Regions from separate parts of the Variovorax sp. F042 genome, predicted to be linked through region 2. Evidence: predicted binding sites of a transcription regulator. Region 2 holds the regulator's gene; the other holds the start of a gene.
The links. The regulator LexA, encoded in region 2, represses DNA repair genes until DNA is damaged. The targets are predictions, from matches to a motif close to ACTGTATNNNNATACAGT.

Region 1 (7,158 bases), 940 kb from region 2:
ATCCGCTGCTGGGGCCGTATCTGAAGGATTTCTTCGGCCAGGCCGGGCAGCCTGAGGAGGTGCGCGCGGCCTATGAGAAGGCCATTGGCCAGAAGGTCGAGGGCGCGACCTTCTTCAAGGTGCACGGCGCCGGGGTCGAAGAAAAGGCCTAGTGGCGGAACATCCGCAGGTCGAGCGCGCTTTCTTCGCCGAGCCACATGGCATGGGCTGTGTGGTCGGCAAAGTCGTCGCCCGTCACGCCGTGCACGAACACGTCGAGGCCGTTGCGGTTGGCGTCGAGCCAGCCGATGACCTGGTCGAACTCGGCGGCGTCGAAGGCGAGCTGGCAGCTCCAGTGCGGATGCGGCCCCACCAGCCGCTCGTGCACGCGGCCGACCACCACCATCAGCTCGTGGCCCGCGCGCTCGCAGAGGGCGCGGGCCTGCACCACCGTGTCGGGCGCGAAATAGACGTGGGCGTGGTACTGGGCGTAGAGGTTTTCGGGGCGGCGTGGCATGGTGCGCTCATTGTGGCCCTAACCGCGGGCCCAGGTGAAAACGCCCGCTGTAGCGGAACACGTCGCCGAACCAGCGGTGGCGCAGCAGCATCTTCATGGTGAAGTGGTCGGCATCGGCGGGGTCGGGCCGCTCCTCGACATAGGCGGTGCCGAGAAAGAGGCCCAGCGGCAGCGGAATGCGCAGCCCCGCGATGCGCCAGATGTAGCCCATGTCGCGGAACACCACCGCGCCGTCTTCTGCGCTCACCGCCAGGCGCATGCCGATGCCGAAGCGCACGTATTCGATCACCTCGCTGCCTTGCTTCGCATCGCGTTCCATGTGCGAGCGGAAATGGAAGGGCGGCTTTCCCGGAAAGTGGAAGACACGGTCCCAGTAGAGATTGGCGTCGTCGGGGTGGCAGCGGTAGTGCACCTCGATCGGCACATTCGTGCCCTGGTGCGGAACGAGCGCTCCGAACAGCCGGCCGAAGGGCATCAGCAGCGCGGCCCAGGGGGCGTGCCAGACCTCGTTCATCGTGCCGCGCACGCATACGTAGTCGCCGGAGAACGGTGTCATCGTGTAGTGGCGGCGGATGACGTCGCCGAGCCGGTCCCACGCGGGGCCGAGCGCCTGCTGGAAGACGGGTTGCATCGTCATCCTGCTGCCGCCGTTGCCGTGGCTTCGCTGCGCGCCTTGTAGAAGCGCAGGATGTTCTCCGAGGCGTCATTGAGCAGCATCTGCATGACCCGGTCCGCATACCAGTTGAAGCGCGTGCTCAGACGCCACGACACTTCTACGCGCAGCTCGGTGCCGCCCTCGCGCGGGGTCAGCGTGTAGGTGGCGTCGCGCAGGTCGAAATACTGGCCGCCGATCATCACGTGATCGTCGAGCGCACCGGCGGGGAAGGAGTCGGGCGAGAAGCGAAAGCGCCACTTCAGCAGGCGGTTGGGCTGCCACTCGGTGACGATTTCTTCGAAGTGCACGTTCTTCTGCCATTGCACCTGGCGCACGCGGCCCTCGGGCGTGTCGACGGTCACCCCAGACACCGGCATCGGCACGCCGATGCGGTAGGCCCATGCGTCGCCAACTTCGGCGGGGCGGATGTCGCGCGCGGCATTGAGTTCGTGCCACACGCGCTCGGCCGGCGCGGCAATGAAGAGCGTGCGCGAGGTGTTCGAGAACTGGTCCGGGTTGGGCAGTTGCGGCTCGATGCCGCCGAGCAGCAGCGGCATCAGGGCGAAGCTGTACAGCGCGGGCTTGGGCCAGTTGGTGATGCGGCACACGATGCCCATTGCGAGCCCGCCGACGCTGCCCATCACCGCGAACAGCGGAATGATGACGATGGCGCAGATGATGCCTTCGATGAACACCGCCAGCGTGCCGGTGACGAACAGCGCTGTCGCCACCCAGGGCGCCCAGAGGTAGTAGCCCCAGCTGCGCCGCTCGATGCGCTCGGCCAGGTACACCGTGACCGCGCCGCACACGGCGGGCACGAAGTACACGAACGACCCGAGCATCGGGGAGAAGCGCTGGCCAGGCCCGCCGCTGAAGACGACACGCAGCACCAGCGCGACGAGCGCGCCCGCCAGGATCGGCCAGAACCATGCGAAGGGCATGCGACGCCGGGGCTCGGCCTGCTCGGCGGGGGCGAGCTCGGAGAGCCTGCTTTCTTCGTTGTCGTTGCTCATGTGGAAACCTCTTCTCCTCGTTGTGCTTGTGTTGTTCGTCCTGTCAGTCGGCGCGGCGCTTCGCCGTGACCATGCAGTAGTCGAAGTCGCGCCAGAACATGCCCAGCGCGAGCGCGCAGTAGCTGGCTACGATGTGCTTGCGCCGCCACGGGCTGAGCTTGCCGCGCGCCTTCCAGAGCTCGGCCAGCGTGAAGCGGGTGGCCAGCACCGGGATGTGCAGCGCGCTGGGCGCCACGCGCCAGCGCAGCGACTTCACCTCGATGTCGTCGAAGCCGTGCTCGCGCAGCGCGGCGACGAAGTCTTCGCGCACGGCCAGTGTGGGCACGGCCCAGCTGTCGGCCCACAGGCGGTGCAGCCAGCTTGCCAGGCTGCCGGGCCGGGGCCGCAGCAGAAAGCCGTCGACAACAGCCAGCCGCGCACCGGGCTTCAGCAGCCGTGCGGCTTCGCGGATGAAGTCGGCCTTGGCGGTGCCGTCGGCATAGCAGGCGCTCTCGACGGCCCACGCGCCATCGGCCTGCGCGGCGGGCAGGCCGGTGCGTGTGTAGTCGGCTTCGAGGTGCGCCATGCGGTCGGCCACGCCGGCAGCGGCGTCGAGCTTCGCGGCAATGCGGTTCTGCACGGCGACGTTGGTCACGGTGATGGCGTAGAGCGACGGATCGTCGCCGACCAGCGTGCGCGCGGTGGCGCCGGCGCCGCAGCCCATGTCGATCACGCAGCGGCGTGGCGCGGTGCCGGGCTGTGCGTCGCCGAGCTGCAGCGCACTGCCGACCACGCGGTTCATCTCCACCAGCATGCCTTCGCGCCGCAGCGGGTTCAGGCCCACGCGCCAGAAGCCGAAGTGCATGTTGTAGCTGGGGCTCCAGGCGCTGTAGTCGGTCGCTACTTCGGTGAAGTAGTCCTGCGTGTCCTCGGTCGTGATGGGCGCGCTGGCGTGGCTTGCCGGGGTGCGCAGGGGCGTTTCGTGCGGCACGCGGAAGTCGGGCTGGAAGACGGTGGGCATGGCGATTCCCTCGGTGGTTGCTTGTTCGTTGGTTCTCAGAGGCGGCAGTTGCCGTCGTCGCAGGAAGGCGCGACACGCCCGGCCAGCCTTGCGGCCAGCCAGCGCGGAATGCGGTAGCGGTTGCGGGCCAGCAGTGCATAGGCGCGGTCGGCCAGCGGCGCGACGATCGGCAGGTCGAGCAGGAAGCTGCCGCTCGACAAGCCGACAGCTGTGCGGCAGATGCGGATCGCGGGCACGCCGACGAACACCCGGCCTTCGGCGTCCGATACGTGGATGGCCGCCATCAGCGCGTCGCGCGGAGCAGGGCCGCTGCTGAATGCTACTGGCGAGCAGTCGACCAGTTGCAGTCGCCCCCCCGCATCGCGCGCCTTGAGGCTGCCCATTTCGGCCGAGCAGATCGCGCAGCTTGCGTCGAAGTAGATCGTGAGCGGGTAGGCAGGAAGGGCGGTGTGGCTCATGTTGCTTTTGGTTCTCGATATTTCTGTCAAAACAGAAACTGAAGGGCAAAAAAAGGGGGCCTCAGATCATCGGCAGGCTGGCATGGTGTGCGTCCGGGTCTTCGTCCTTGCCGCCCTTGCCGGTCGCAGCGGTATCGCCGCGCACGAACCTCTGCACGCTCGCGCCCAGCGTCATCACCTTGTCGAGCGTGCCGGGCGACAGCCGCAGCATTTCGTCGGCCCAGGTGGCGAGCTTGTCCATGAGTTCCATGGTGGAGCGGATGCGGTCCTGTGCATCGGCCGGTTCTTTCTGGAAGTCGGGGCTGGAGACCAGCTCGCGCAGCACGCGGACGGTGGGGTCGAATTCGCGTTCCTTGCGTTCGCGCACGACGGTGCGGAACAGCTCCCACACGTCGACGCTGGTCTCGAAATAGTCGCGCCGGTCGCCCAGCGTGTGGGTTACGCGCACGAGATTCCAGGCCTGCAGCTCCTTCAGGCTGTTGCTGATGTTGGAGCGGGCGACGCCGAGCGTGTCGCACAGCTCCTCGGCGTTCATCGGCTTGCCGTGTGCGAAGAGCAGGGCGTGGATCTGCGAGACGGTGCGGTTGACGCCCCACATGGAGCCCATTTCGCCCCAGTGCAGGACGAACTTGCGTTGAATGTCGGTGAGTTCCATGGCGTCGAGTTTAGGATTTATGAAATTTCTGTCAATAGAGAAATTGAAAAACTGGCGACAACGGTGAATCAGTGGAATACTGTATGAATAAACAGTAAATCAAGCCTCGAAGGAGTTGCCATGCCAGCTGCCCGGATCCCCATTCACGCCATCAAGGGCCGCGGCGCGGCCACGCATATCGCGCATCGCTTCTCGAAGGACGAGCGCAACGCCTTCGACGACGGCTGGGGCACGCTCGAAGAAGGCGTGGCCGAGGCCGATGAGCTCCAGCCCATTGCCACCGAGGTGCGCTTCGAGGACGTGAAGTCGGTGCTCAACGGGAACGACTCGCCCGACATCTACTTCGACCGATCGCTCAATCCGTACCGCGGTTGCGAACATGGCTGCATCTACTGCTTCGCCCGGCCCACGCACAGCTACCTGAATCTCTCGCCCGGACTCGACTTCGAGACCAAGCTCATCGCCAAGCGCAACATCGTCGAGGTGCTGCGCACCGAGCTCGGGCGCAAGAGTTACAAGCCCAGCTACATCGCCATCGGCACTGCCACCGACTGCTACCAGCCCATCGAGCGCGATCTGCGGCTCACGCGTTCGATCATCGAGTTGCTGCAGGAAACGCGGCATCCGTTCGCGCTGGTCACCAAGTCGAGCGCCATCGAGCGCGACCTCGACCTGATCGCGCCCATGGCGGCCGACCACCTGGTGGCCGTATACGTGACCGTGACTACGCTCGACGGCGAACTCGCCCGCAAGCTGGAGCCGCGCGCCGCCGCGCCGCATCGCCGGCTGCGCACCATCCGCACGCTGACCGACGCCGGCGTGCCGGTCGGCGTGAGCGTGGCGCCGCAGATTCCCTTCGTCACCGAAGACATGGAGCAGGTGCTCGAAGCCGCGTGGGAGGCCGGCGCGCGCAGCGCCTTCTACACGGTGGTGCGGCTGCCGTGGGAGGTGGCGCCGCTCTTCAAGGAATGGCTGATGCTGCACTACCCGCAGCGCGCCGACCGCATCATGGCGCGCATCCACGAGATGCGCGGCGGCAAAGACTACGACGCCGACTTCGCCACGCGCATGAAGGGCTCGGGCCTGTGGGCCGACCTGATCCACCAGCGCTTCGAGAAGGCCACGAACCGTCTCGGCTACAACCGCGAGCGCATTCCGCTGGATGTCACCGCGTTCCGGCCGCCTGGGGCTGCGGGGCAGGGCAACTTGTTCTAGCCGTACTCAGGCGCGCACTCGGGCCATCGATGGCGCGTGCCGCCCGAGCGGCGGTCGGCTTTTTCCGGGACCACGCCCAGCGCGCTCAGTTCCCTGCCGCGCAATTCGAGCCGGTGCAGGCACTCGAGAAAGATGTCGAGGTGCTCCGCGTCGATGCCGTCGAGAAGATCCATGTTGAGGCGGGCGACCCGCGGAAACAGCGCGTCGCAGAGCTCGCGGCCGGTGGAGCTCAGGCGCACATGTACTTCGCGGCCGTCCTGCGCATCCTGGCGCCGCTCCACCAGTTTCTTCTCGCTGAGGCTGCGCAGGCCGCGCGAAGTGCGCACACGGTCCAGCTGCAGGCGCTCGGCAAATGCGGAGGAGGTGATCTCGCCGATCTGCGCGAGCATGCCGATCATTCCCCACTCGCGATGCGTGATGCCGAAGCCGCCCTCGACCAGGCGGGTTGCCATGCCGCTGCAGGCACGCACCGCGCGCGACAGCCGGTACAGGAGCAGGTCGTCCAGGGAGCGCGGATCGCGCAAGGCATCTGCATTGGGAAAAGCTTGCATGCGAGTCGGAAATGAAGAACTGTGGCCAAGCCGCTTTGGCGGCAAGTGATTGATTAGATTAACTATTGACTGCCTGTTTATAACAAAGCAACAAAGGATAAATAGTGCCGGAGTAAGTATTGATATGCAGGTTTTTTTGAACACTCGTCAAGGTCAATTGGTCAGCTTCTGCTCAGTGTCGATGTAATCGTGCCTGTGCCGAATGGCACCGTGTGATTGCATTTCAGTTATCGATCGATAGCAATTGAGAAATTGAAAAATCCGAACGCTGCGAGCGAATTGTATTTCCGCCATTCACAGAAAGAATATCCGTGCTCGACCTGAACGAAGTCGCAATGTTCGTGCAAGTTGCGCGCCTCGGCAGCTTTGCCGAGGCCGCGCGGCAGCTGCGCATGCCATCGGCAACGGTGAGCCGGCGCATCCAGCAGCTGGAGGCGCGCCTGGGCACCCGGCTGATGCAGCGCTCCACCCGCAAGCTGACGCTGACGAGCGCGGGCCAGACCTTTCATGAGCGATGCGGCCCGGCGGTCGAGGAACTGATCGAAGCCGGTCAATCGCACGTCGCGGATAGCCAGGAGCCGAGCGGCGTGATCCGGGTGGCCGCCTCGGCCAGCTTCTTCGAATACTTCGAAATGGAATGGGTGTCGGCCTTTCTCGCTGCGCACCCCCTGGTGCAAATCGACTTTGTTCTCAGCGATATCACGGCCGACCTCATTGCCGACCGCATCGACGTCGCGTTTCGCATCGGATCCCTGCCGGACTCCAGCTACGTTGCCCGCAGGATCTTTGCAAGCTACGGGGGGCTTCTTGCCAGTCCTGCCTATCTGGCGGCGCATGGTGCGCCCGCCGATCTGGAGGAATTGAGCAGGCACGCGTGCGTGACACAGCCGCCAGAGACCGGAAATCTCGCCATCTGGCGCCTCCAGGGTCCTGACGACGTGGAGGAAGAAGTGCGGGTGAGAGGGGCCTTCACCAGCAACATGCAAGTGGCGCTGCGCGAGGCCGCTTGCGCCGGGCTTGGCATCGTCGCGCTGCCGTCGATCCTGACGGCGGCGGAGGTGGCGGCTGGCCGGCTGGTGCCGGTGCTGCCGCAATACATGCGGGCGGGCCGCGGC
Region 2 (7,158 bases):
CCTGCTGGCACTGCGCATACCCTCATCTGCACCGAAAAAGACGCCATCAAACTGTGGCGCAAGGCGCCCGATGCGCTGGCCGTGCCGCTGGAGTTCGCGCCCTCCGCGGATTTCTTCGCCGCGCTCGACGCAAAGCTATCATCGCTCGATGGATATCAAGCTGCTTGAACTGCTCGTCTGCCCCGTCACCAAGGGGCCACTGACCTGGAACCCCGAGAAGCAGGAGCTCTGCTCGCGCAGCGCGCGCCTTGCCTATCCGGTGCGCGACGGCATTCCGGTGCTGCTCGAAAACGAAGCACGCACGCTCTCCGACGAAGAGCTCGGGTTGTGAGCTTCACCGTTCTGGTGCCGGCGCGCCTGGCGTCGACACGGCTTCCCAACAAACCCCTGGCCGACATCGCCGGCGTGCCCATGGTGGTGCGCGTGGCGCAGCGCGCCAGCGAATCCGGCGCGGCGCGCGTGGTGGTCGCCGGCGACGATCCTTCCATCATTGCGGCATGCCAGGCGCACGGTGTCGAGGCCATCCTCACTCGTCAAGACCATCCCAGCGGCACCGATCGACTGGCCGAAGCCTGCGAACTGCTGGGCCTTGACGGCGACGACATCGTCGTCAACGTTCAAGGCGACGAGCCGCTGATCGACCCCGCGCTGATCGACGCCGTGGCATCCACGCTGGCCACCCATGCGGAAGCCGCGATGAGCACGGCCGCCCACGAGATCGACTCTGTCGGCGACTTCATGAACCCCAACGTGGTGAAGACCGTGCTCGATGCACAGGGCAACGCCATGTACTTCAGCCGCGCACCAATCCCGTGGTGGCGCGACGGCTCCGCCAACGGCTCGGCGCCTGCGGTACTGCCCACCCCTGCCCCACTGCGCCACATCGGCATCTACGGCTATCGCGCGGGCTTCGTGCGGCAGTTTCCGTCGCTGCCACCGGCTCCCGTCGAGGCGACCGAGGCACTCGAACAGCTGCGCGCGCTGTGGCACGGCCATCGCATCGCGGTACACGTGAGCCATGTCGCGCCCGGGCCGGGCATCGACACGCCCGAAGACCTGGCGCGCGTACGCGCCGTCTTCGCCGCCGCGCCCCCCGCCTGAGGCGCTCCCATGCCTGCGCGAGCGGCCGGAATTCTTCGAGGGCACGCGTGCTATCCTCGACGCAACTCCGCCTTGCCCAGCCCTCGGGCCGACGCTCGGCGCGACACAAAATCTAAGAACCGTCCGAGGACACCATGAGACTAATTTTGCTGGGCGCGCCCGGGGCGGGCAAAGGCACGCAAGCGGCCTTCATTTGCCAGAAATACAGCATCCCCCAGATTTCGACCGGCGACATGCTGCGCGCCGCCGTCAAGGCCGGCACGCCGCTCGGGCTACAGGCCAAGGCCGTCATGGACGCAGGCGCCCTCGTCAGTGACGACCTGATCATCAATCTCGTCAAGGAACGCATTGCGCAGCCCGATTGCGCAGCCGGCTTCCTGTTCGACGGTTTCCCGCGCACCATCCCCCAGGCCGACGCCATGAAGGCAGCCGGCGTCAAGCTCGACTACGTGCTCGAAATCGACGTGCCCTTCGGAGACATCATCGAACGCATGAGCGGCCGCCGCTCGCACCCGGCCTCGGGCCGCACCTACCACGTCAAGTTCAATCCGCCCAAGGTGGAAGGCAAGGACGACGTGACCGGTGAAGACCTGATCCAGCGCGAAGACGACAAGGAAGAAACCGTACGCAAGCGGCTCGACGTGTACAGCCAGCAGACACGCCCGCTGGTCGACTACTACTCCGCCTGGGCCAAGACCGACCCGGCCGCCGCGCCGAAGTACCGTGCCATCAAGGGCGTGGGCACGGTTGACGAGATCACGCAGCGTGCGCTGGCTGCACTGAGCAGCTGATCCTGATCTGATTTCCGAAACCGCCCCTTCAATGGGGCGGTTTTGTTTTCACCCCAGCAGTTCCAGCATCAGCGCGATGCGCGCCTTCACGGGCGTCAGCGCACCCGCATCGCGGAGCTGATCCCCGGCCTTCGGCAGGATGCGTCCATTCGCGCAGCGAGTAGCTCGAACCACCGCAACGCCCGCGTCCTGCGCCTTGAGCGCTGACGCTTCCAACGCATGGTGCAGGGTGCCGTTGCCGGTGGCGGCGAGCACCAGCCCGCGCACGGGCCCGGCAGCGCCGTGCTGCAGCAGGGCTTCGATCACAGCTCCGCTGGCGCCGGCATGGCTCATGACGATCTCGACGCGGGGCCACTGCACGCTGGTCGCCTCGAAGAGCTTCGACGCCTGCGACGCCGATCCCTCAGGCCACTCCCGGACACGGCGTACCTCTCCTTCCTCGACGTAGCCGACCGGCCCCGCATCACCTGAAGCAAAAGCATCGAGTCGGTAGGTGTGCACTTTCTGGATGTCGATGCCGCTGTGGATTGCGCCGGCGCACACCACGGTCACGCCCCGTGCGCCTTCCGTCGCGGCAACGCTGATGGCGTCGCGCACGTTCTGCGGTCCATCGGGCGCCAGTGCGGTGGCCGGGCGCATCGCGCAGGTGAGCACCACGGGCTTGGACGGAGCCAGCACCGAGTGCAGGAAGAACGCCGTCTCTTCGAGCGTGTCGGTGCCATGCGTGATCACCACACCCGCCACGTCGGCCTGCGCCAACCAGTGCGCACAGCGTCGGGCCAACTGCTGCCAGATGTCGAACGACATGTCCTTGCTGTCGACCTGCGCCACCTGCTCTGCCTCCAGAGCGACGCCCTCGGGCGCCTCGATCCCGCCCAGCAGGTCGGCCACGCCCACCTGCCCGGCGGTGTAGCCGATGTTGTCGCCGCTGCTGGCGGCCCGGCCGGCAATGGTGCCGCCGGTGCCCAAAACCACCACACGACGGCGCACTTCAGGCGAAGAGGAATTGACCATGGCTTGTCAACTTTTAAAAACTGGTTAAAAATACAGGTACTGGATATCTAGCCAGTGCCGCAAGGAACCACATATGCAGTTCGCCGTGAAGCTTACAGCCCGCCAGCAGCAGATCCTGGATCTCATCCAGAGCGCCATCGCACGCACCGGTGCGCCACCCACGCGCGCCGAAATCGCCAATGAGCTCGGGTTCAAGTCGGCCAACGCCGCCGAAGAGCACCTGCAGGCACTAGCCCGCAAGGGCGTCATCGAGCTGGTCAGCGGCACCTCCCGCGGCATCCGCCTCAAGGGCGACGCCCTGCGCTCCCTCAATGAAACGCGCCACCGCGAGGGCGGCCAGTTCTCGCTCTCGCTGCCCGGCATGGCCCAACTGGCGTTGCCGCTCATCGGTCGCGTCGCAGCCGGCTCCCCCATCCTCGCGCAAGAGCACGTCGACCAGACCTACTACGTCGAGAACACGTTGTTCCAGCGCCAGCCCGACTACCTGCTCAAGGTGCGCGGCATGTCGATGCGCGACGCCGGCATCATGGATGGCGACCTTCTCGCGGTGCAAGCCACCAAGGAAGCGCGCAACGGCCAGATCGTGGTCGCGCGCCTGGGTGACGAAGTGACCGTCAAGCGCCTGAAGCGCAACAAGCAGGTCATCGAGCTGCACGCCGAGAACCCCGACTACCCGACCATCATCGTCCAGCCCGGCGAGCCGTTCGAAATCGAAGGCCTCGCAGTGGGGCTCATCCGCAACACCATGCTGATGTAGGCCTCACGGCCTGCTTTCCGCAGCACCCCATCCGGCAGCAACAGGTGGCGGGCGTATGGCGAAGAGTCGCCATCACCCTGTCGCGGCCGATTCAAGAAATCCTGCCTGTGTTCAACCTCATACTTTTTTGGAGTTCACATGGGAATCGCCCTCCTCGCCATCGCTGATTTCTGGATGCCGCTGCAATCGCTGGCCAACCGCCTGATGCCGGCACGCCGCCCTCACCGCAGGGATCACCTCGACGCAGCTGAAACCTCGGCCGGATTGCGCTATGTGGCAGTACGCCCCGCCTGCACTGCCCGCTCCAGCGGCACTGCAACGCCCACAGCACCGGCGCGCCCGTTGCGCGTGGTCCGCGTGGTCGACGGCAAGGGCCAGCAGCACAGCAACCGCGTCGTGATCTCTGGCCGCATGGCCGACGTCTGCGCCGAACTCGACCGGCTGGCAGCACTCGAAACCGCCGAAACCATGGCCACGGCCCCGCGCTCGACACGCCTGCATTGAGCCCGAACACCCCTGCGAGCGGCTGTGGGGGCGGGTATCCAAACGTTCACGGGCACGACATTCCAATGCTGCGAGGCACAATGGCACGCCATGAACATTGTGATCCTCGACGATTACCAGGACGCCGTGCGCAAATTGCGCTGCGCCGCCAAGCTGGACGCGTACGCGGCCAAGGTCTACACCAACACGGTGAAGGGCATCGGGCAACTATCGGTCCGCCTCAAGGATGCCGACGTGATCGTGCTGATCCGCGAGCGCACCCATATCTCGCGCCAGCTGATCGAGAAGCTACCCAAGCTCAAGCTCATCTCGCAGACCGGGCGCGTCGCCGGGCATATCGACGTCGCAGCCTGCACCGAGCGCGGCGTGGCGGTGGCGGAAGGCTCGGGCTCTCCGCAGGCGCCTGCGGAGCTCACCTGGGCGCTCATCATGGCTGCCATGCGCCGGCTGCCCCAGTACATCAGCAACCTCAAGCACGGTGCTTGGCAACAGTCAGGCCTCAAGTCGGCCTCGATGCCGCCCAACTTCGGGCTCGGCTCGGTACTCAAGGGCAAGACGCTGTGCATCTGGGGCTATGGCCGCATCGGCCAGCTGGTCGCGCGCTATGGGCAGGCCTTCGGAATGCAGGTCGTGATCTGGGGCCGTGAAGCCAGCTGCGCCAAGGCCCGTTCCGACGGCTTCCAGGTCGCGCAGAACCGCCACGAGTTCTTCGCCGCTGCAGACGTGCTGTCGGTGCATCTGCGGCTCAACGAAGAAACCAACGGCCTCATCACGCTGGAAGACCTCTCGCGCATGAAGCCGACGGCGCTTTTCGTCAACACCTCGCGCGCCGAACTGGTCGAAGCCGACGCCCTGCTCGCCGCACTCAACCGCGGCCGCCCCGGGCTGGCCGCCATCGACGTGTTCGAGAGCGAACCGCCGTTGCAAGGCCACGCGCTGCTGCGCCTCGAGAACTGCATCTGCACGCCGCACATCGGCTACGTCGAGCAGGAAAGCTACGAGAGCTATTTCGGGCAGGCCTTCGACAACGTCGTGAGCTACATCAACGGCAACCCCACGAACATCGTGAATCCCGGCGCGCTGCAGGTCCGCCGGTGAGGCGGCCAGCGCCACAGGGTGCGCTCTGGGCGTTGCTCGTTGGCAATTTCGTGATCGGCACGGGCGTGATGGTGGTGCCCGGCACGCTCAATGAAATCAGCGCATCGCTCTCGGTCACGGTCGCCACCGCGGGGCAACTGATCACTGCCGCCGCCGCGGTGATGTGCATCGGCGCTCCGTTGCTGGCCGCCGCGGTCGCGGGCTGGGACCGTCGGCAGCTGCTGGCCATCACCCTGCTCTGGTACGCCGCCGGCCACGTTCTCTGTGCGCTGATGCCGAGCTTCGGTGCCCTGCTGCCGGTGCGCATGCTCACGGTGATCGCGCCGGCCATCTTCACGCCCCAGGCTGCGGCCTGCGCCGGCATGCTGGTGCCGCCCGAGCATCGCGGACGCGCCGTCACCTTCGTCTTCCTCGGCTGGTCGATGGCATCGGTGCTGGGCCTGCCCATCGGCGCGCTGATCGGTGGACATCTGGGCTGGCGCATGGCATTCATGGCAATCGCAGCGCTCAGTGTCGCGAGCGCGACATCGATCTGGCTCACCTTGCCGAGCGGCATCCGCCCTGCCGCACTGACCGCCGAAGCATGGTTGCGTGTGCTGCGCAGCCCAGTGCTGATGGGCATCGTGTCGGTCACGGCGCTGCAGGGCGCCGGCCAGTTCGTGCTGTTCAGCTATTTTGGGCCGATCCTCAAGCAGAGCTTCGGCGCCGACGCCACCACGCTGAGCGTGATGTGGGCGCTGTTCGGCGTTTGCGGGCTGATCGGCAACATGGTGGTCAGCCGGTACATCGACCGCGTGGGCGCCGGCCGCATGGTGCTGATCACGACCGTGCTGATCGCCTCGAGCCTTCTGGTGTGGCCACTGGCCTCCACGCTCGCCTGGCTGGCCGTTGTGCTCGTTCCCTGGGGCCTGGGTTGCTTCGCCACCAATTCGGCCCAGCAGGCCCGTCTGGTGGGCCTGGCGCCCGCGCTCGCGCCTGGCTCGGTGGCGCTCAACAGTTCCGGCATCTATACCGGCCAGGCCGTGGGCGCTGCGCTCGGCGGCTGGCTGCTCGCCAATGACGCCGGCGCCTGGATGAGCTGGGCCGGCCTGGGCCTGGTGCTGATCGCCATTTCGCTGAGCGTGGCCATCGACCGCAGCCGCCGCGCGGCCTGAAAACGCCTCCGCGTAAAACCCGTCACGCCCCGTCCGCGCGGGACTGCAAAATCGAAGCCTTCGACAGCAGCATCTGCTCGGCACCTGCGTCGACACCTACATTGGCGCCTGCACGGCAGGCCCGGAACCACCCAACCAGTGAAAATCTCCAGCAAATGACAGTGAACTACTCCCGAATCGGCGTCATCGGCGCCGGCGCCATGGGTCGCGGCATCGCGCAGATCGCCGCCCAGGCGGGCAGCGAAGTGCTGCTGCTCGACAGCTTCGCGGGTGCCGCAGAACGCGGCCGCGAAGCCCTCGTCGCCCAATGGAACAAGCTGCACGAGAAGAACAAGATCGACGCCGCCACGCGCGATACCCAGATCGCGCGCGTCAAGGCCGTCGATTCCATCCAGGCACTGGCAGGCTGCGACCTGGTGATCGAAGCCGTGGTCGAAGACCTGGAAATCAAGCGCAAGCTGTTCCGCGAACTCGAAGGCGTGGTGGCCGAGACCGCGACGCTGGTCACCAACACTTCTTCGCTCTCGGTGACGGCCATCGCGGCCGGCCTCAAGCGGCCCGAGCGCATCGCGGGCTTCCACTTCTTCAACCCCGTGCCGCTGATGAAGGTGGTCGAGGTGGTCGCTGGCTTCAAGACCGCGCCCGAGGTCTGCAAGCAACTGGCCGACTACGCAGTGCAGATGGGCCACAGCGCCGTGCAGGCGCAGGACACGCCCGGCTTCATCGTCAACCACGCGGG

Region 1: the regulator LexA is predicted to act here: its motif matches at 4,356-4,373, upstream of ACZYSP_RS08140 (PA0069 family radical SAM protein).

Annotation. Positions count from the first base shown of each region.
Region 1 is NZ_JBVASX010000001.1:1,674,388-1,681,545, reverse strand. It holds gene ACZYSP_RS08175 (Rieske 2Fe-2S domain-containing protein) at 1-152, shown strand, start outside; gene ACZYSP_RS08170 (DOPA 4,5-dioxygenase family protein) at 149-496, opposite strand; gene ACZYSP_RS08165 (DUF4166 domain-containing protein) at 504-1,133, opposite strand; gene ACZYSP_RS08160 (SRPBCC family protein) at 1,130-2,164, opposite strand; gene ACZYSP_RS08155 (SAM-dependent methyltransferase) at 2,208-3,164, opposite strand; gene ACZYSP_RS08150 (thiol-disulfide oxidoreductase DCC family protein) at 3,200-3,622, opposite strand; gene ACZYSP_RS08145 (GbsR/MarR family transcriptional regulator) at 3,684-4,277, opposite strand; gene ACZYSP_RS08140 (PA0069 family radical SAM protein) at 4,398-5,492, shown strand; gene ACZYSP_RS08135 (MarR family winged helix-turn-helix transcriptional regulator) at 5,489-6,043, opposite strand; gene ACZYSP_RS08130 (LysR family transcriptional regulator) at 6,355-7,158, shown strand, end outside.
Region 2 is NZ_JBVASX010000001.1:730,453-737,610, forward strand. It holds gene lpxK (tetraacyldisaccharide 4'-kinase) at 1-168, shown strand, start outside; gene ACZYSP_RS03530 (Trm112 family protein) at 149-331, shown strand; gene kdsB (3-deoxy-manno-octulosonate cytidylyltransferase) at 328-1,101, shown strand; gene adk (adenylate kinase) at 1,236-1,892, shown strand; gene ACZYSP_RS03545 (asparaginase) at 1,941-2,906, opposite strand; gene lexA (transcriptional repressor LexA) at 2,980-3,663, shown strand; gene ACZYSP_RS03555 (hypothetical protein) at 3,802-4,167, shown strand; gene ACZYSP_RS03560 (D-2-hydroxyacid dehydrogenase family protein) at 4,258-5,265, shown strand; gene ACZYSP_RS03565 (MFS transporter) at 5,262-6,419, shown strand; gene ACZYSP_RS03570 (3-hydroxyacyl-CoA dehydrogenase) at 6,575-7,158, shown strand, end outside.